Regions from separate parts of the Solibacillus sp. genome, predicted to be linked through region 3. Evidence: riboswitches for the same ligand, from Rfam matches in the RefSeq annotation. Region 3 holds a riboswitch; each other region holds the start of a gene.
What was found. Region 3 has a riboswitch for thiamine pyrophosphate ahead of tenA (thiaminase II). Riboswitches for the same ligand answer to the same signal wherever they lie in the genome.
Positions count from the first base shown of each region.

Region 1 (5,266 bases), on a different contig from region 3:
GAATCATTTGATTATTTTATGTTGGGACCTAGTTTTGATAGAACAAAAAAACGCGGGTGCACTTATGTATGCTCCCACGTTTATAACTTAGTCTTCCAATGTTGTTAAAATGATCGGTTTATCTTTTGTGACGATAATCGAATGTTCGATTTGGGCAACTAATGATTTGTCCGGTGTAATGAATGTCCAGCCGTCACCTGATTCTACGATATGCTCGGCCTTTGCAGAAATGAACGGTTCTACTGCCAACACCATGCCTTCTTTCATGATTGTTGTATCCCAAGCATCGTAATAGTTCAATACATGGTTTGGCTCTTCGTGTAATGATTTACCTAAGCCATGACCTGTTAAGTTCATAATTACTGTCAAACCGTGATCACGTGCTTCACGCTCTACCGCTTTACCGATCTGATTTAATTTCGAACCTGCTTTAACCTTTGTCATTGCACGTTCAAATGCTGATTTTGCTACAGTGCAAAGTTTTTCTTTATCTTCATAACCTTCACCAACGACAAAAGAAATACCTGTATCTGCAAAATACCCGTTTAAAGAACCAGAAACATCAATGTTTACGATATCGCCTTCCTGAATAACCTTGTTCCCTGGAATACCATGTGCAACTTCGTGATTTACTGAAATGCAAGTATATCCCGGAAAATCGTATTCGCCTTTAGGACCAGAAACCGCGCCTGCTTCCGCAAACATACGGCCAGCAATTTCATCTAATTCTTTCGTTGTCACGCCAGGTACTGTCGCAGCTTTCATCGCCTCACGAATTTCAGCACAAATGCGCCCAATTTTTTTAAACGCTTGTATTTCTTCTTGAGTAGTAACAATCATGTGTAACTTCCTTCCTCTTAAACAATGTCTACCCTTAACTATAGCATACTTAAAATCGGTTGTAATTGTTCAAGGTTTTTAAAATTATCCTGATTTATGACCAATTTAATATGAAAATCTACTATTGAAATAAGAAAAAGCTTGCAGGGGGAAAAGTATCCCTCACCGCAAGCATTGAGTTTCCTATTCGTTATGTTGTTTTTACTTTTTGCAGTAAACGAGGTGCAGATGTGAATAAAATAACGGCAATAATCGCCGTAAGTATTGTAGCAGGAACCATATAAGTACTGTTGTAAATAATTGAATAGGCCCATACATTATCATCGCCTGCATATTCTTTAAAGAACACGACACCTGCGAGCAAGTGCGAAACAAATCTTAAAGCACCGCCTATAAGTGCTCCAAGGACAATATAAAGTGCCATTTTTACTTTATTGAGTGATTGTGTAGCCTCTAATAATGGCTTTCTTACAATTGCCGCTAATCCTACTACTGTAAAGGCAAGACCGTAATCTAAAATTGCCTGAAGCCAGTGCACAATGTAAGCACCGAACATCATTTGCATTACGCCGATCAGCAAGCCTGTTGCAAGTCCTGCCGTTAATCCCCAACGAATGGCCATTAACATGATCGGTACCATAACAAAGCTGATCGATCCGCCTTGTGCCCACATTTTAAAAGATACTTGATCCAATACAAGTCCGATGGCAGCAAATATCGCTATCTCCACCATCATCAATAATTTCTTTCTGTCCATAACAATGCCCCTTTCTTTTATCCGATGTAACAAAAGTGAAGAGGGATAGAATAGAAATCAATTACGCTTTAGCGTAATTGCGTCGGGATTCGGCTTTACGCTCGCGTAAAGAACTCATATCCGAATCCATGACATCCGCCGGAGGCTTTTACTTTTTCAGTAGGAAAAAGTAAAAAACGACAGTCAGGACAAAAGCCTGACTATCGTTTGAACAGTCGGTTTCTATCCACATCCCTACGCAAGTGCTAACTTACAGGTTCAAAGAGTCAGTGCAATCCCGTGCACAATCTCAGCCGACTTTCTCGGCACCCCTTGTGGTACATCTAATTTTTATTGTTTGAACATGCTCATTGTAACGAATATTTTTACAACTTTCAACAGCTATTATTTTGAAATGTACTAGAATTACATATAATAGATACGAAGGAGTGATAAATAATGGATCAATCGAAAGGTTTAAGTGCACTGAGCTATTTGAGCTTTTATTTTGCACCGTTTATTTTACCGTTAATTATATTTATCGTTACGAAAGATGATGCTGTTAAAGGCCATTCTAAAAAAGCTTTTATTTCCCAATTCATACCGATACTGTTAGGGATTCTGTACATTATTTACTTTTTCACTTCCGTTCTTTCCTGGAATGATACTTTGACCTTGAACATTCAGGACTTTTTTATCAGTTCGCATTTTATCGGATTTATTCTTTTAGTAGTTATCACGTTCATCCTGGCAATATGGAATTTAGCTCAAGCCATTAAAGTTTTACGTTAATGTTTATGAAAGCTCCATCTTTGGGTATATTTTTATACGAAACGTATTCGTTAAGGAGTGTATACTAATGAAATTAAATAAACTCATTAAAACAGCTATTAAATATGGACCAATCGTGTACCCGATCATTAAGAAAATGATGGACAACAAAAAATCTACTCCCCAAGCAGCAACTACACGACGAACTCCAAAACGTTAATGCAAAAAACACATTTCCCGCTTTAACTGGAGGGAAATGTGTTTTTTTCTATTTAATAATAATCTCTGTTTTACTGTAGCCTTCTTTTAGCTTTTGCACTTGCAAAATAGCTGGCATTGCTGCTTTTAGTTCGGCCACATGTGATATGACGCCGATTAAGCGGCCTGTTTGCTGAAGATCAATCAATATATCGATTGCCCTTCTTAATGCCTCCTCATCCAATGTACCGAAACCTTCATCGATAAACATTGTATCGATATGCACACTTCCCTGCACACTTTGAATAACATCGGCCATTCCTAATGCTAATGAAAGTGAGGCATTGAATTTTTCACCACCGGACAGTGTTTTTACATCCCGGGTTTGCCCTGTATGGCTGTCATATACATCGATGCTGAGTCCGCTTTGGGCATTTCCTTCTTTCCTTCCTGTGGATTTCAGGAAGTATTGGCCATTTGATAAGACACGCAAACGTTCATTTGCCGCATGTGTCACTTTTTCCAAATAGCCGATTTGCACAAACCGCTCAAATGAAATTTTCGCATCATTTTGACCGCGAATTAAATTATAAACATGTTCGACTTGCATCAGTTTCGCTTTATAGCCTTCTATCTGCTGTGCAGATTGGTCAAGTTTATCGCGCGTCTCCTCACATTGCTCCACATAGGACTGGATCAATGTCATTTTCGAGTACTGTGCCTCGATCTGCTCATTCAGCTTATGAATCTGTTGCTCACATGCCGTTAAATCCGCTCGTTCTTTTCCTTCGAGCAAAGGTTCCTCCTCAGCAATTTGAACAGATAAAGTATGAATACTTTGCTTGTACGCTTCAACTGCATCCTGAATTTGCTGCTGTACATTTAAAGGCAGTAACGCAGACTTGTACGTTTCCAAGTCGAAACCTTCCTGCTGCAATGCTGACTCAAATGCTTTTTGTGCTAAAAGAGATTCCTGCTGTTTTTCTGTTACAAGATTTTTCGCATGGAGATGGTTCACTTCACAGGATTTTTCATCTAGTTGAATTTTTTGCATAGCTTCAAGTGCATTTTGGATCGCAACTTTTAAATGGCGATGTTTTTGCTGCTGGATTGCCAATTCTTGTGTTACTTCATCCAATTTAGAAAACTGTGGCAATAATGACTGCTCACTTTGTTCAAGCTTCCCTTTTTCCTGTGCATATTGTTTATCAATGTCGATTACATATTGCTGCCCTTTTTCAATGCGCCCTTGCAGCACTTCTTTATTTTCTAAAAGCTGTGCCATCGTTTTCTTTTCAGTGATAAGCTGTGCCTGCTGCTGTTTTTGCTTTGTCAACTGCGCAGTTAGTATGGTCAATTGCTGTTCATACTCATGTAGTTGCGAAAGCTCAGCGTCAAGTAACTGAAGCGCACTTCTTTTCTGTTCCAACGTTGCCTTTTCCACATCTAATTTCGAATTGACCTGATAGAAGCTTTGCATCGCCCGATCGCCTTCATGACGCAGTAACGCCAATGCATTGTCATCAATGACAACCGCTTCGCTGTTATGAATGGCTGGGTGCTCTGCGCTTCCACATACAGGACAGGCTTCCCCGTGCTGCAATGATGCTGCAAGAAAGGCTGCCTGGTTGCTGCGTATTTGCTGATCCATATTTTGCAGTTTCTGTTGTGCTTCATCAGCAACTTGTTTCTTATCAGCAAGCTGTTTCACTAAAGTTTCGACATTCTTCTGCATTGCAGCCACTTCTTTTGCCATTTCAATTTTCCGCGTTAATGCAGCATGCGCTTCATAAGTTTCATGGTATGTACTGGTCGCATGTTCCAGTTCATTTATGATGGCTTGCTGCTGTTGATATTTTTCTTTTAAAGAAAATGCTTCGCTTTGCAGCTTATCAAATAATTGCTTGGCGTTTTTTTGGTTTTCTGCAAGCTTTGACACATTTTCACGCTGTTTATTAATTGATTGGTAGATCGGGACAAGCTGTTCCAGCTGCGAAATCGATTTCGTATAATTATCCAACAATGGTTCTTGCTGCTTTTGCTCCTGATAATGATTTGTCGCCTGCTGAAGTTGTGCCTGTGCACGTTCATAGTCAGTCATCGCTTTTTGTAAGGAGACTTCCGATTGTTCAAGCTGCCGGTTTACCTTCACATATTCACGTTCTAAAGGTTCTATTTGATTAGCCTTTTTGGCAAGTACAAGTTTCTGCTGTTCTGCTTGTATTTTATCTTTTGCTGCAGTAATTCTTCGAGCCGCGCTTTCCGCAATAAAAACTTATCAATTCGCTCATTTAACAGTCTTTGTTCATTTAATGTTTTAACTAACTTTTGCAATTCCTTTTTTGAAGCATCATATTCCCCTTTTAATGCAGTACATTGATCTTCATAATATTGCTGTTCTGTCAGCAAGGCACTCTTTACTTGATACAGATTAATGACATCATTGTTCAGCGATGAAAACAATTCCGATTCTCTATGCGGGAGCCGGGACCGGATTTCATGAATTGTATTGTCCTGTTGCATCTTAGCATGTTCATAATATTTTTCAGCAATATTCTTTTTTTCTTTCAGCAGTTCCACCATTTTCGTGAAGCGTTCCGTTTTGAAAATTTTCCGGAAAATCTCTTCTTTATGCTTTGATTCCGATGTGAGGAGCTTTTGAAATTCCCCTTGCGGCAGCATGACGATTTGATTAAATTGGGACTGTGTCAGACCTATCAG
Region 1 is NZ_JBELZM010000008.1:145,838-151,103, reverse strand. It holds gene map (type I methionyl aminopeptidase) at 88-840, opposite strand; gene thiT (energy-coupled thiamine transporter ThiT) at 1,031-1,597, opposite strand; TPP riboswitch at 1,812-1,920, opposite strand; gene ABS917_RS10150 (magnetosome magnetite crystal formation protein family) at 2,036-2,368, shown strand; gene ABS917_RS10145 (hypothetical protein) at 2,436-2,567, shown strand; gene ABS917_RS10140 (SbcC/MukB-like Walker B domain-containing protein) at 2,616-4,697, opposite strand; gene ABS917_RS10135 (AAA family ATPase) at 4,718-5,266, opposite strand, start outside.
Region 1: another riboswitch for thiamine pyrophosphate. It lies ahead of thiT (energy-coupled thiamine transporter ThiT); the one in region 3 lies ahead of tenA (thiaminase II).

Region 2 (5,266 bases), on a different contig from region 3:
ATCGGCTATGACGGCGTAACCGAAAACTTCTTTACAGCAAACAACAACGAACGGATTCAACAATTTATAAAATCTATGCAATTTATCTGACTAGGGGGATTCAACATGACAACAGAGAAAACAAATGTAGAGAGCTTTGATTTAGACCATACGAAAGTAGTGGCGCCTTATGTACGACTTGCCGGTACGAAAACAGGCGCGAAAGGCGACGTCGTAACAAAATACGATATCCGTTTCAAACAGCCGAACAAGGCACATATGGAAATGCCGTCATTACACTCTTTAGAGCATTTAATGGCAGACCGTATCCGCAATCATAGTGGAGATGTCGTTGATTTATCGCCAATGGGCTGTCAAACAGGCTTCTACTTGGCATTACTCAACTACAATGACTATGACGGCGTATTAACGATTATTGAAAATACGTTGAAAGATGTGCTGAAGGCAGAATCCGTACCAGCATGTAATGAAGTACAATGCGGCTGGGCAGCAAGCCATAGCTTAGAAGGCGCAAAAGCATTAGCTGAAGAATTTTTAGCAGGCCGCGCTGAGTGGCATGTCGTTTTCGGAGAATAATAGATGAAGTTAGTCTTCTGTGAGGGGATTCTCGCAGAAGGCTTTTTTATTGGAGCAATTGTTTTAAAAGTTCCTGTAATTAGGTTATTAATTAACTAAAGTAACTAAAAGGAGAATTTGAATGAACAATATCTCAACGACGACATTAACGATGAAAAGAGAATTTACTGTAAAGCCTGAAAAAGTGTTTGACGCATGGCTGAATCCTTTGATGATGAAAAAGTGGTTCTTTACATTGGAAGGGACGAACAAGGTCGCACAAAATGACTCGAAAGTAGGGGGCAGCTGGGAGATTGTCGACCACCGTGGTGGAAAAGACTACCGGGCAATCGGCGAGTACAGTGAAATCGATTCACCTGAAAAAATCGTGTTCACTTTTAAGATGCCGCAATTCAGCGAACTGGAAGATACGATCACAGTGGAGCTGAAAGAGTTGGGACAAGGCAGTGAAATGACGTTCACCCAACTGATTCATGTTGAAAATGAAGAACAATGGACAGATGCTGACATCGCAAAAGCTCTCGATGACATGCGAGAAGGTACGGAACAAGGCTGGAATTTAATGTTCATGGGTCTGAAGGAATTAGTCGAGATCGGAAAAGTAAGCTATCAAGGTTAAGTAGAATTAGACACCGGGTGGGGGCATGATCATCCATTCGGTGTTTTTGATGTTCTAATAAAGTAGTGAATTGTTCTAATATATCTTTAAAAGTTCTAATAAAAGTGTGATCTTCTAATATAAGTAATAGGTGTGCTAATAAGTCCTGAACTTGTTCTAATATCGCTCTCAGAAGTTCTAATAACCTCCCCAAATGTTCTAATATGTGTTCCAACTCTTCTAATAAGATCTCACATCGTCACGAAACAACTTAAAATACAATGCTTCCACTCAAAAAAGCGTCCGCCTATCCAAGTTATTCTAATAAACCCCGTCAATGTTCTAATAACAAAGGTAACTCTTCTAATATCTCTACTAAATCTTCTAATAAAAATTAGTCACTCATGCAGAAAGTCCAAAAAGTAGTAACCCCTCCAACCTATGAATTTCAGGAATGTAACGTATTCTTTTTCACTATTTTATTTAGTAAAGGGAAAAAAACGAAAGGCTCTTCGAATTAGGAGATGCCTTTTTATAGGTAGAAAAATTCGCGAAAAAGGTTAAAATAGGCTAAATTGAAGTGGTGCAAATTTAATTTGATTTGAGAAGGGGAAGGGTACGATGAAAAGTGCAAAACCATTTTTAATGTTTCAAGGCGGCGTTGCTGAAGAAGCAATGAACTTCTATACATCAGTTATAGAGGACGCGGAAATTACGAGCATTATCCGCTATGGGGCAAATGAAGGCGGAGACGAAGGAAAAGTCATGCAAGCTACTTTTTCGATAAAAGGTCAGGAATTTATGTGCATTGACAGTAATATAAAACATGAATTTGACTTCACACCGTCATTCTCTATTTTTATTACATGTGATACGGAAGAGGAAGCCGACCATCTGTATGAAAAACTGCTTGAAGGCGGACATCCGTTAATGCCAATCGGGGATTACGGTTTCAGCAAGAAATTCGGCTGGCTAAATGACCGCTACGGCGTGTCATGGCAGATCAATTTAGCTTAATAAAAGGTGCCGGGTGTCTGGACCGATACCCGGCGCTTCATTTTCTAATAAAGGGTTGAATTGTTCTAATATATTTTAATATCTTCTAATAAAAGTGAAATTTTCTAATATAAGTGTCGGTTGTTCTAATAAGTATGCGAATTGTTCTAATATCATCCGCAGTTCTTCAAATATCTTACCTAGAAGTTCTAATAACCGCTCCAACTCTTCTAATAAAATCGATAAGCCGGTGGAAAAAATTCTCCATTATTAATTTGTTCTAATAAAGTCCTCAAAAGTTCTAATATCTGCTCCAGCTCTTCTAATAAAATCAATATATCTGTATAAAAAATCTTCTAGCAATAAGTTGTTCTAATAAAGTACGCGGAAGTTCTAATATCCCGCCCCGAAGTTCTAATAACCACCCGAACTTTTCTAAAAAAAAACCTCTGCACACGCCGCCAGCTACTCAACCGGCATTCTGATAAAGCATCCCGCCAAACGCCCTGTTTCTCACCATAATCTTCAGTAAGCCATAGCCCAAAAGCGCACCGGCAAACGAACTCATCATAAATGCCGGGACAAAACCGAACAGCGCCGCTTCCTGTCCTAAAAATAAAATCGCAATCGGGTAAGTAGCCATCGCACCAAATAGCCCTGTCCCGATTACTTCACCTACCGCTGCAAACGCCAGTTTCTTCGTTTTCGCAAACAAAAATGCAGCTAAAAGTGCGCCAATCATACTGCCCGGATAAGCAAATATACTGCCTGTCCCCATCAAGTTTCTCAATGTCGACGTAAGAAATGCCTGTAACACCGCATACCATGGACCGAGCAATACCGCCGATACGACATTGGCAAAGTGCTGAATCGGAAATATTTTCGCAAAACCTAATGGGATATACACCATACTGCTGAGAATCGTTGTAATTGCTGCGATAATCGCGGAGTATGTAAGCTTTCTCGTTTTATTCATTTCTACCATCCTTTACAATAATTTTTGCAACAAAAAAAACCACTTTCAATTAAGAAAGTGGTATCGTAGCCTATACAAAAATATAAAATAGGGGGTCGACACTACTTTCCTACGCTAGTATTACCTAGATCAGGTGCAAAGGGTACTTCTCAGCCAAACAGGCGCCCCTAGTAGTTTTACGAGCAGATTATCTGCTTCCAGTATTAGGTTAATTTCACAATAATCATAACATGGCCGTTTCATTATGCAAACGCTTTTTTGAAATTTAATCCCTTTGACCGAGAAAAATTACTGCTCATACCCGCCGCCATAATTGCCGGGCTGGACCTGTTGCCAAGGGTTTGGCGGACCGATGAAAGTATTGGGTCTGACAGGAGCAACTGCCTGCGTCCATAAAGTTTCGTTCATTCCATAAGTGTGGGCCATAATATTCGCTGGTGTCAGCTTGAGCAGGTCGGAACCTAAAATGACTTCAGGAGTCGGAGCATTGAAAATGGCAAGCAGATGCGTGTTGTTTTGCGTAGCGACTTCGTAATGCCACCACCCTTGAGGAACGTTCGCCACTTGACCGGGGCTAATCGGAAAATGCATCAGCTGTTTCGTAAACGGATTCAAAATCGAAACAACTGCACTCCCCGTAATACAGTAAACAAGTTCCGCCGCATTTTGATGGTAGTGCGGTTCTATAACATTATTGGCGCTAAGATATATATCAAGCAACGATATATTATCAAGCGTATTTAACTGGTTGACACCAAGCAGATTGATAAAATTATGCTGGTCTTTAACGAACAGCGGGTTTTTATTAACATCGAATGTAAACTGCGGTTGCGCTGAAACATGATTCGAATTCAATCGTTCACCTCTTTTATTATTGTTGCTAAAATATGCAAAAATTTATCGGTGTGTGCCTATTGGATATGAACCATCCATCTAAAAATACACATATAACGCATTGATTAATGTGAAAATTAGAATAAACAGGGTAGCACCACATACAATAATTTCTGCAAAGTGGATGAACATAACTCTTTCATAACTCAATTCGGCTTTACGAAAACCAAAGAAATCCCCATGACTGATAATATAAATAAACGTACTCACGACCATTAAGGAAGACATTAAAAACGAAATCGTTGGTAAAGAAGTAACGTAGCGCGGGTTGCCTCCTGTTTCCATATAGAGCGGAATATCCAATCCCTTGCTCAACACAAAACTGACAATGACCATGATGTAGATAATAAGCGAAATATTAAAAGGGTGTTTGCGGTAATCGATCAGATCAAGCATCATTTTTGTCTTCCCTTTATACTCCCAGTCCTTATTGTCTTCTACTCTGTCACCTTTCAGCATGTAAATAATACCGGCTAATACAAGCCCTGAAAATAAATACCATTCCAACATTGTAAAAAACAGCATCCAGCTATAAAACGGTGCGATCACAAGCGGTAGAACAACGAGTCCGCTCAACCATTTATTAACTGGCTGATTGGCAATAAGCCATTCGTTTAAAGCATGCCGTTTATCTTTTGTATGTCCTTCTTCCGGTTCCCGGTAACTGAAGAATTGATTCATTACAAAAGTGCATCCTACCAGTACCAACCCGATTCCGAAAGAAAGATAAGAAGCTCTCGGATAAATTGTGACGCTATCATAATTAAGAATAATCCAGTTCCCGCTTAAGGCAGTGATCAATATCCCGGTAAGCATCATACACGAAGATAAGTTTCTCATCCGTACACCTCCAATTGTTCTATTCTACGTCGATAAGCTGGAAATAGTTTCAAAACGAAACAGGGGGAATATAAAAGCTTCTAATAACGACCTGCATCGTTCTAATAAACAAAAAAATGTTCTAATAAAAGTGGCGATGTTCCAATAAATCAGTGAGTTGTTCTAATAAACAGCCGACATCTTCAAATAAAGGACACCGATGATCTAATCACCCGTCAACATTTTCTAATAATCGTCCCAACTATTCTAATAAAATCACAAAACAAAAAAGCGATTGCACAAATAGAACCGTTTACTACTGTGCAGTCGCTTTTTTCATAATAAGCTGCAGTATTTCATTGGCGCAAATCGCATCCGCATCGGCTGTATGGTGCTTGAGAAGCGGG
Region 2 is NZ_JBELZM010000013.1:3,162-8,427, forward strand. It holds gene ABS917_RS13080 (amino acid ABC transporter ATP-binding protein) at 1-90, shown strand, start outside; gene ABS917_RS13085 (S-ribosylhomocysteine lyase) at 106-576, shown strand; gene ABS917_RS13090 (SRPBCC family protein) at 698-1,195, shown strand; gene ABS917_RS13095 (VOC family protein) at 1,796-2,191, shown strand; gene thiW (energy coupling factor transporter S component ThiW) at 2,640-3,146, opposite strand; TPP riboswitch at 3,236-3,325, opposite strand; gene ABS917_RS13105 (cupin domain-containing protein) at 3,435-4,001, opposite strand; gene ABS917_RS13110 (nucleotidyltransferase) at 4,080-4,880, opposite strand; gene ABS917_RS13115 (3'-5' exonuclease) at 5,176-5,266, opposite strand, start outside.
Region 2: another riboswitch for thiamine pyrophosphate. It lies ahead of thiW (energy coupling factor transporter S component ThiW); the one in region 3 lies ahead of tenA (thiaminase II).

Region 3 (5,266 bases):
GGCACCTTACTTTAACTACTATGATGAGCAAGGACGTTCACATATTGTCTGGTTTGAAGACGCCCGTTCCATTCAGGCGAAGTTTGATTTAGTGAAGCGCTTGAATTTGCGCGGTGTCGGCTATTGGAAATTAGGATTGCCATTCCCCCAAAACTGGCAGCTTATCGGGGCTAATTTTAATGTCGTGAAGAAATAGCAAAAGTAAAACTAGACGGTCAGATGAAAAGAGACAATTCATCTGACTTTTTGATTGTCATTCATTTAAGAAGGAGATTTTGTTGATACTGATGAAGTATTAGTAGTAGTTGAATAAAAGGGGGATTATTGATGGGAAATGTTCCGGAAATTTTAAAAAACTTACGTATCCCGGTAATTGGGGCACCGTTGTTTATTATTAGCAATCCAAAGTTGGTCATTGCACAATGCAAGGCAGGTATTGTGGGGTCGATGCCAGCATTAAACGCAAGGCCGGCAAGTCAGTTGGAGGAATGGTTAGCCGAAATTACAGAAGAGTTGGCAAGTTATAATGCCAGAAATCCCGAGCAGCCGGCAGCACCATTTGCAATTAACCAGATTGTCCATAAAACAAACGACCGGCTGGAACAGGATATGGAGCTTTGTGTGAAATATAAAGTTCCAATTATTATTACTTCACTTGGGGCACGCGAAGAAGTTTTTGAGGCAGCACATAGTTATGGAGGCATCGTTTTCCATGATGTCATCAACAATTATTTTGCAAAAAAAGCAATTCAAAAAGGCGCGGACGGAATCATAGCAGTAGCAACAGGTGCGGGAGGTCATGCAGGGCAGCAAAGCCCATTTGCGCTCGTACAGGAAATCCGTGAATGGTTTGACGGTCCATTAGCTTTATCAGGATCAATCGCACGAGGCCATTCGGTATTGGCTGCACAGGCGATGGGGGCTGATTTTGGCTATATTGGCTCACCGTTTATCGCGACAGAAGAAGCATTTGCTCGTCAAGAATACAAACAGATGATTGTTGAGAGTAATGCAGAAGATATTGTATACAGTAATTTATTTACAGGAATTCACGGGAATTATTTGAAAGGTTCTATCATGAATGCAGGGATGGATCCGGATAATCTAAAAGAAAGTGATCCTTCCGCAATGAACTTCAATGATAATACGGCAAAAGCCTGGAAAGATATTTGGGGAAGCGGGCAAGGAATCGGCGCAATTAAAGAGATTACTTCTACACAACAATATGTTGATAAACTGGCAGAAGAATATGCACTGGCTTATCAAGAACTGACTGGGAAAAAATCAACAGTAGCCAATTTACAATAGATCACAGCGCATCATTAGTATGTAAACATTTACTAATGATGCGCGGTAGTTTTAACTGAATAATTTCGTAATTTTTTGAATTCACTTGCCCGGTTTGAATTAATTTGTTACACTCGGGGTAATTAAATGCATTTGCGGGGGGACACATTCGTGTTGAGAAGGTTAAAACCTGACCCTTAGAACCTGGCCGTTAATACGGACGTAGGGAGCAAAGTACACGCTATACATATGTACTTACTTTGGCTCCGCGTATCTTTTACGTGGAGTCTTTCTTTTGCAAATACACAAGCATTTGATTTGCGGGGGGACACAGTAGTGTTGAGAAGGTTAAAACCTGACCCTTGGAACCTGGCCGTTAATACGGACGTAGGGAGCAATGAAAAGTGGTACTTACACTTTTTGGGGACGTCTCTCTATATTGAGGCGTCTTTTTTGTGCTTCCGTCAACAAAAAGGAGGAGTAACAATGGGATTTTGTGAAGAGGTAAGAAAAGAAACGGATTTTTATTGGGAGGCTAGCTTCTATCATCCTTTTGTACAAGGGATTGCAGATGGGAGCTTACCGCTGGAGAAGTTTAAGTTTTATATGCTGCAGGATGCGTATTATTTAAAACATTATACGAAAGTTCTTGCTCTGGCAGCTGCAAAAGCGACTACGGATGACGATGTTCAATATTTTCTGCAAACAGCAAAATTTATTCATGACGCAGAGCTGGAGTTACACCGTACAACGTTTAAAGAATTAGGTGTTACAGCGGATGATTTGGAGCAATTCGAACCGGCTCCTGCAGCCTATAACTATGTGAGCCATATGTACAATGCAGTGCATAACGGAGATGTAGCAGAAGCATTTGCGGCAATTTTGCCTTGCCCATGGCTGTATCAGGAAATTGGGCAAAGGTTAAAAGATGCATGCCCAAATGTCCCTCTTTATGAACAGTGGATTGCACTATATGCTTCCGAGGAGATGCTTCAAAATATTGAAGTACAAAAATCGATGCTTGATCGATATGCGAAAGAACAGCCGGCAAAGCTAAAAATATTACAGGAACATTTTAAGAAAAGCTGTTATTACGAATGGATGTTCTGGGAGATGCCTTGGACAAAGCAAAGCTGGGAACAAGGGGTGTATGTAAATGAGCCTGCAAGCAATTCATAAAAATCAACCGTTAGTACATTGCATTACAAATTATGTCGTCGCAAACTTTACAGCGAATGGTTTGCTGGCGGTGGGTGCTTCACCAGTAATGGCCGATGCGATAGAAGAAGCGGGAGAAATGGCTGCTCAGTCAAATGCATTACTTTTGAATATGGGTACTTTGAATGAAAGGACAGTAGCATCGATGAAGCAAGCTGGACTGAGCGCAAATAAGCATCAAAATCCGGTTGTTATTGATCCGGTAGGGGTTGGGGCAACGAAGTTCCGAGTTGAAACAGCACAACAACTGCTCGACCTTTTAAAGATTGATGTAATCCGCTGCAATATTGGAGAACTGGCGGCTCTCACGGGAGCGAATTGGGCTTCCAAAGGTGTTGATAGTGGAAAAGGGGAGATAGATGTTGAAGCGACTGCTAAAAAGTTGGCTAATAACTATCAATGTATTGTGATCGTTACAGGAGAACAAGATGTTATTACAGATGGGGAAAGAGTGGAATTTGTAACGGGCGGTCATGAAAAAGTAACAAAAATGACGGGGAGCGGCTGCTTGCTTAGTGCCTTTTGTGCAGCGGTGCTTGCAAACAGTATAGAGCCGTTTGATGACTTACTAACGCTGCTGAATGAATATAAACAGGCAGGTGCCAATTCTGTTGCAGCTATAGGAACTTTCCACACAAATTTCCTGAATGAACTAGAAAATTTAGCGGAGGGACGACAATGATTACATGTACAATTGCAGGCTCAGATAGCGGTGGCGGTGCAGGCATCCAAGCAGATTTAAAAACGTTTCAGGAACTCCGTGTATTCGGCACATCGGTCATCACTGCACTAACCGCACAAAATACCCAAGGAGTGCATGGGATTTTTCCGACAACGGCCGATTTTGTTCAGGCTCAGTTAAAAGCGGTACTTCAAGATTTTGATGTTAAGGCAATTAAAACAGGAATGTTGTTTAGTGCTGAAATTATCGAATCAATTGTCGCTTTACTAAAAAATACAGAAATTCCGCTAATCGTTGATCCGGTCATGATTGCAAAAGGGGGGGCAAGTTTACTCGAACAGGAGGCAACAACGGCCCTTAAAGAAATGTTATTGCCGCTTGCAACCGTTTGTACACCGAACATTCCGGAAGCGGAAATTCTGACTGGTTATACAATTCAAAATGATGAAGATATCACATTAGCGGCGCAGGATCTATTAAGTCTAGGGCTTGAATGTGTTGTCATAAAGGGTGGTCACTTAAATAGTAAGCATGCGACAGATACAGTTTTCATTCGGGGGGAGCAACCATTTAAAATGAAAACTGAGCGTGTGGATACGAAGCATACTCATGGAACAGGATGTACATTTTCGGCAGCAATCACCGCGGAGATGGCAAAAGGAAGATCGATAGAGGCAGCCATTATAGAAGCAAAAAAATATGTGCAGCTTGCGATTCGTCATCCGCTCAATATCGGTCACGGGTTTGGGCCGACAAATCATTTCGCCTATCATGAACAGCGGGGGATGTGTAATGTTCATGTCCTTTGATTTAAATAAATATTTTGTTATGGGAACGATCAATTGTAATCGTGACCCGCTGCTTGTTTTAGAAGAAGCGCTACAGGCAGGAATTACGGTGTTCCAGTTGAGGGAAAAAGGCAAAAATGCTTTAAAAGGCGATGCGTATATTCAATTTGCACGTCAATGCCAAAAACTGTGCCAAACATATAAAGTGCCATTCCTTATCAATGATGATGTCGAACTTGCATTCACATTAAATGCAGATGGAATTCATGTAGGACAGGAAGACACTGAAGTAGAAAAATTTAGATCTTTTGCGAAGAATAAAATTGTCGGAGTATCTGTTCATACAATGGAACAACTGGAATTGGCCATTGCAAATGGGGCAGATTATGCGGGGATCGGTCCGATTTATGAAACTACCACAAAAGATGATGCTAGAGCACCAGTAGGGCTGACGTTATTGGAAGATGCGAAATCTAAGTTCCCTAAATTCCCGATTGTAGCAATTGGCGGAATCTCCACTGAAAATAGTTTCATTCTGAGACAAACCGGAGTAAATGGAGTAGCAGTTATTTCTGCGATTAGTCATAGTAATAATATAAAAGAAACTGTAAATATGCTCTAAATTAAAAATTGTCATAAAAATACTATTTATATAAAAGAATCCTGTACCAATATACTCTTTTCTACTATTCTGGCAATTTAGTATGATAGTTCTGTTATACACTACAGAATATGGGAGTGAAAGAAATGTTGAAAAAACTATCTGCTTCAGCCTTAACGCTAACACTTTTAGCAAGTGGCATGTCAGCAGTTTCAGCGGCACCAGCATCTACGAATGAAGATATGACACGTGGAGAGTTTGTGAAGGCCGTAATTGATGCATTGGGAGTAGAGGTCGGTACTGGACAGTCTGTAAAATTCCAGGATGTACCTGATTCACTTAAGCCTTATATTGAAAAAGCGGTGGAATTAAAGTTGATTAAGGGAAAAACTCCTACTAAATTTGCTCCAGACGAAAAACTGACACGCACACATGCTTTCCTTATTGCGGCAAGAGGATTACAAGATGAGGAAACATATTCTGAAAAGGTATTGGATCAGTTTAAAGATGCAAACAAAATTGGAAAAGGCAATCGCCAGGAAATGGCCAAAGCGGTAGCGACAGGATTACTGACAGGCTTTGATGACGGAACGATTCGCCCGAACGATTTTGTAACAAAAGCGCAGATGCAAAAAATTCTTCAGCGCTTTTTGGAAGAATACAGTCCGGTAAAAGCAAATACGACTGTTT
Region 3 is NZ_JBELZM010000002.1:45,239-50,504, forward strand. It holds gene ABS917_RS02370 (LysM peptidoglycan-binding domain-containing protein) at 1-196, shown strand, start outside; gene ABS917_RS02375 (NAD(P)H-dependent flavin oxidoreductase) at 328-1,308, shown strand; TPP riboswitch at 1,435-1,533, shown strand; TPP riboswitch at 1,600-1,698, shown strand; gene tenA (thiaminase II) at 1,774-2,466, shown strand; gene thiM (hydroxyethylthiazole kinase) at 2,444-3,187, shown strand; gene thiD (bifunctional hydroxymethylpyrimidine kinase/phosphomethylpyrimidine kinase) at 3,184-3,996, shown strand; gene thiE (thiamine phosphate synthase) at 3,980-4,597, shown strand; gene ABS917_RS02400 (bifunctional 2',3'-cyclic-nucleotide 2'-phosphodiesterase/3'-nucleotidase) at 4,723-5,266, shown strand, end outside.

Region 4 (5,266 bases), on a different contig from region 3:
TACGGAGAAATAGTGATCACCCCGTTCCCTTTTATGCCCCTCCCGCCTCTCCTCTTAATTGGTCTTATTATTTCATTACCCTATTTACCGGTTACTTTATTCCAAGTTCAATTAAAAAAGCACTTTTTTAGCTATTATTAACAGTTCGGATACGTTTTTACATTTTGTTAATATAGGATATTACAAAGGGAAAGCATTTGACAGGACAATCGCTTGAATTTTACAGAATTTTCAGTAAAATTAAATCAAATTCTATTCATTAACTGTAATGTTTTGGTCAAACACTAGATTTACGAGGGTTGGATAAGGCTTTCTTTATTGTATTCCTCGCTTAGTACATTAAACGGAAAGTTCCGCTTATTGTTATTTTACTGGTAAAACAAATAGATTAGACTGAAAAACTGTACTTATTTTCCGGGTTTACCTTATTCATTTGAAAAAAGGCTACATTAAAAGTAATGGTTTCTTTTAATGTAGCCCGTTTAATAAATTTTATTTTATGATTTTTTTCTTTTTGAAAAACTTTTCTACTTGGCCACTAAAAGCGCTGCCGCTTCTTCCAATGTGACCATATTCGTAATCATCGAACATGCCGCGTCAAGAATCGGAAACGCTAGTGCAGCACCTGATCCTTCTCCAAGTCGCATATTCATATGCAGCATCGGTTCCAATCCTAAAAGCTCTGCCGCAATTTTTGCCCCTGGCTCTTCCGATAAATGGGATGGAATCAAATACGCTTTCACATTCGGATTCAATTTATAGGCGATTAAAGCCGAAACGGTTGAAATATACCCGTCAACTACGACCGGCACACGATTCGCTGCAGCTGCAAGGAAGATTCCTGCCATCCCGCAAATCTCCAGTCCGCCTACTTTTGCCACTACATCAATCGGATCATCCGCATTCGGCTCATTCAATGCAATCGCTTTTCGAATCACTTCTGCTTTATATTCAATGCCGCCAGCACCAACTCCAGCTCCGAAGCCCGTTACTTCCAATGGGTCACACCCATGAAGTACCGAAAGCACAGCAGCACTAGGTGTCGTATTCCCGATGCCCATTTCTCCTGTACCGATAAGATTAATACCGCTTTGAATGGCTTCAGTTGCAACTTCAATCCCTACTTCAATCGCCTGAATCGCTTCTTCTCGGGTCATTGCAGGACCTTTCGCCATATTGTCTGTCCCGTATTTCACCTTTTTAATGATTACCCCTGCGTTTTGAGGTAAGTCTTCTTTTACACCGATATCCACCGGGATAACTTGTGCATTTGTAATTTTCGCAATCGTACACATCCCTGTCGTCCCTTTCGGAAATGAAAGTGTTTGGAAAACCGTTGTACTTTGTGGATTTGGCGTTACCCTTTCCTCATACACACCGTGGTCTGCCGCCATGACGATCATCGCTTTGTTATCGATTTTCGGCGCAAGCTCACCGGTAATTGTGGCGATTTGCATTGCTAAAGATTCGAGCTTCCCTAAACTTTGAGGCGGCTTTGCTAAAGAGTCTATGTACTGACGTGCTTTGCCTTCCATTTGTCGGTCGATTTCTTTAATTTGTTCAATCGTTTGCTTTAGTAATTTCATGTTTCGTTTCCCCCTATTTGAATGAATTTTGACAATAAAAATAGCCTGCAGTTTATTCGATAACAAATAAACTACAGACATATCCAGTGTCTATAAACAGGAAGCGTACTTAGGCAGGTCTCCTGGCTCAGATTCACGATTCCATAACCCCTTCCCAGATCTATATCCAGTGGGCTTTGCTATGGAACTCCTCTATACAGTGTTGGGATTACGCTAAAGCTTTTCACTTTATTCCCTATTCTCCCTTAACGGGCACCTAATGCTTGATGAATTTAACATTACTTTACGACGAACGACTTTTTTCGTCAAGGATGATTTTCAATAAGCAGGAATTAAAACGTTTTCTGATTCAGAATTCCTTAAATATAAAAAAAGTCCACCTCTTGAGAATGTTGACTCATCAGAAATAATAATACGTTCGGGTTTTGTTTCTTTAATGTTCTTAACGTCGAGACATGCAGAGGTTTGTAATGTGCATGCGAAATGAGTACGATATCAATAACTGGTAAGGTAATTCATCTAACAAATACTTTTCTGAATTTTCCCTTTTATCTCAATTAAGTTTCATGTATACTAATATAAAATTGAATAGAAATAACTAGGGGAGTCCAATAAGTTGGGCTGAGAATGAAACACGTTGAAGTTTCTTGACTCTTGGGACCTGATCTGGATCATACCAGCGTGGGGAAGTTAGCATCGTATTATAGTAATACTACTTCTGTATACATATTAGCCGGGTCCGACCATTTATTGGACACCGGCTTTTTTATGTACTTCATAAGCTTTTTTAAGCTCCTCACTGTTGTGCTCTATCTCTTGTCCTTATATTCAAAAAAGGAGAGATTTATTATGTCAATGTCACCATCTTCATTAAACGAACAGAGTATTTCCATTATGTCTAACTTTTCAGGTAGCAAAAAAGTATATGTAACAGGCTCTAGACCTGACATTAAGGTTCCAATGCGTGAAATCGAGTTAAGCCCGACAACTGGTACGTTTGGAGAAGAGGAAAATCCTCCAGTACGTGTGTATGACACCAGCGGACCTTATACAGACCCTGATCATTCTGTCGATATTACAAAAGGTCTCCCTGCCCTTCGCAGTACATGGATTCAAGAACGTGGCGATGTGGAGGAATATGATGGTCGTGAAATCAAGCCTGAGGATAATGGTTATAAAGATAAAAACGATCCTCGTGCTAATCATAACGTGTTTCCTGGTTTAAAGCGGAAACCGTTACGGGCTAAAAAAGGGAAAAATATTACACAACTTCATTATGCACGAAAAGGAATTATCACGCCTGAAATGGAATTTATCGCAATTAGAGAAAATATGAAACCTGAATTCGTACGGGATGAAGTTGCAAAGGGTCGAGCGATTATTCCTTCTAATATCAACCATCCAGAATCAGAGCCCATGATAATAGGTCGTAACTTTCATGTAAAAATTAACGCGAATATTGGCAATTCTGCTGTTTCATCTTCCATCGAAGAAGAGGTTGAAAAAATGACATGGGCAACACGTTGGGGTGCTGATAATATTATGGACCTATCAACAGGTAAAAACATTCACACAACACGGGAATGGATTATTCGAAATTCGGCTGTTCCTGTCGGTACCGTACCTATTTATCAAGCACTAGAAAAAGTAAATGGTGTTGCTGAAGACCTAACATGGGAGGTTTACCGTGATACATTGATTGAACAAGCCGAACAAGGGGTGGATTACTTCACCATTCATGCTGGTGTTCTTTTACGGTATGTTCCGTTAACAGCAAAACGTTTAACAGGTATTGTATCCCGAGGTGGATCTATTATGGCACAATGGTGTCTTCACCACCATAAAGAAAATTTTTTATATACTCACTTTGAAGAAATCTGTGAAATCATGAAAACTTATGATGTTTCATTCTCTTTAGGGGATGGCTTACGTCCTGGTTCCATTGCAGATGCCAATGATGAAGCTCAATTTGCGGAATTAGAAACTCTTGGAGAACTAACAAAAATTGCTTGGGAGCATGATGTACAGGTTATGGTTGAAGGACCGGGACACGTGCCAATGCACCTTATAAAAGAAAACATGGACAAACAACTGGAAGTTTGTAAGGAAGCTCCTTTCTATACTTTAGGCCCTCTTACAACTGATATAGCTCCTGGCTATGATCACATTACATCTGCTATTGGAGCTGCAATGATTGGTTGGTATGGGACAGCGATGCTTTGTTATGTAACGCCAAAAGAACATTTAGGTTTACCGAATAGAGATGATGTTCGTGTAGGGGTTGTCACTTATAAAATTGCTGCACATGCTGCTGATTTGGCAAAAGGGCATCCAGGAGCACATAAAAGAGATGATGCCTTATCAAAAGCTCGTTTTGAATTCCGTTGGAGAGATCAGTTTAATTTATCTTTAGATCCTGAACGTGCAATCGAATATCATGATGAAACTTTACCTGCTGAAGGTGCAAAAACAGCACATTTCTGTTCTATGTGTGGACCTAAATTTTGCAGTATGAGAATCTCTCAAGATATTCGTAATTTTGCAAAAGAAAAAGAACTTGATACGAAGGAAGCTATTGAAATAGGTATGAAGGAAAAAGCTGAACAGTTTAAGCAATCTGGTGGTAACATATATCAGTAACTTTCTTAGGGGGTCATTAGGATGAAAGTCGGAAAAATTGAAGAGGAAATTAATCAGCTCAAAACTCACCTTGCTGTTTTGGAGAAAAGTTTAAAAGAAATCCAGCAAAATTGTGATCATCATTTTAAGGGAAATCAATATCATGAAAAATGTATCAAGTGTAATAAAGTAAATGTTTTATATTATTAGTAAATAAAAAGTGTCATAAGAAATAAGAGATTCCATAAAAACCTTGCCTTAATTATTTTGTTAAGGCAAGGTTTTTAACTTTAACAAGTAAAGATAGTTTAGAGGGTGAATTTTGTCGTGCCATCTCCTTCTGGAAATGCTGGATCAATCTTTTCATGGAGGGCCATTTCTTCCTTTTCAATTTCGTTTTGCCTGCCTCAATATACAAAACACGGCAATAATCCTTTTTCCGAGTATGAAAATCACAAATTTGAATTCTGCTGTTCTGGGCTGATGATAATCTTTCAAAGCATTTAACAAACCACCAATTACATTCGAAAGGTCTCCCCGATCGCTAACGATTTTAATTGTTCATTTTCTAAATTCGCCTGCAGCCAATGAAAATGCAGCCGATCAATCGCTTCCTTCGGTGTATCATCTGCCAGCATATACGCACCGTAATGCATCGGGATGAACACTTGCGCCCTGACATCGCAAAATGCCTGGATTGCTTCTTCCGGTGTGACGTGGGATGTATGCATAAACCATTCTGGCTCGTATGCACCAATCGGCATTAATGCTGTATGAATGTGAAAGCGTTCTCCAATATCTTTGAACCCTCTAAAATACCCGCTGTCTCCGGCATAGTAAATACTTTGTGCATCTGATGCCTTTTGCAATACGAAGCCGCCCCAATGCGATGTGTTGGTATCCCAGAGCATGCGCCTTGTCCAATGCTGAGCGGGAACGAAATGAATTTCAAGCGCCCCTGTCTCATGCTTGTCGTACCACGAAAGCTCAATAAAGTTGTGCAGCGTATGACGCTTCATTAAATAATCGAGCCCTACCGGAATGAGAAACAATATATTCGG
Region 4 is NZ_JBELZM010000026.1:10,094-15,359, forward strand. It holds gene cobT (nicotinate-nucleotide--dimethylbenzimidazole phosphoribosyltransferase) at 528-1,586, opposite strand; cobalamin riboswitch at 1,682-1,861, opposite strand; TPP riboswitch at 2,177-2,291, shown strand; gene thiC (phosphomethylpyrimidine synthase ThiC) at 2,442-4,226, shown strand; gene ABS917_RS17790 (serine protease) at 4,248-4,415, shown strand; gene ABS917_RS17795 (MBL fold metallo-hydrolase) at 4,724-5,266, opposite strand, start outside.
Region 4: another riboswitch for thiamine pyrophosphate. It lies ahead of thiC (phosphomethylpyrimidine synthase ThiC); the one in region 3 lies ahead of tenA (thiaminase II).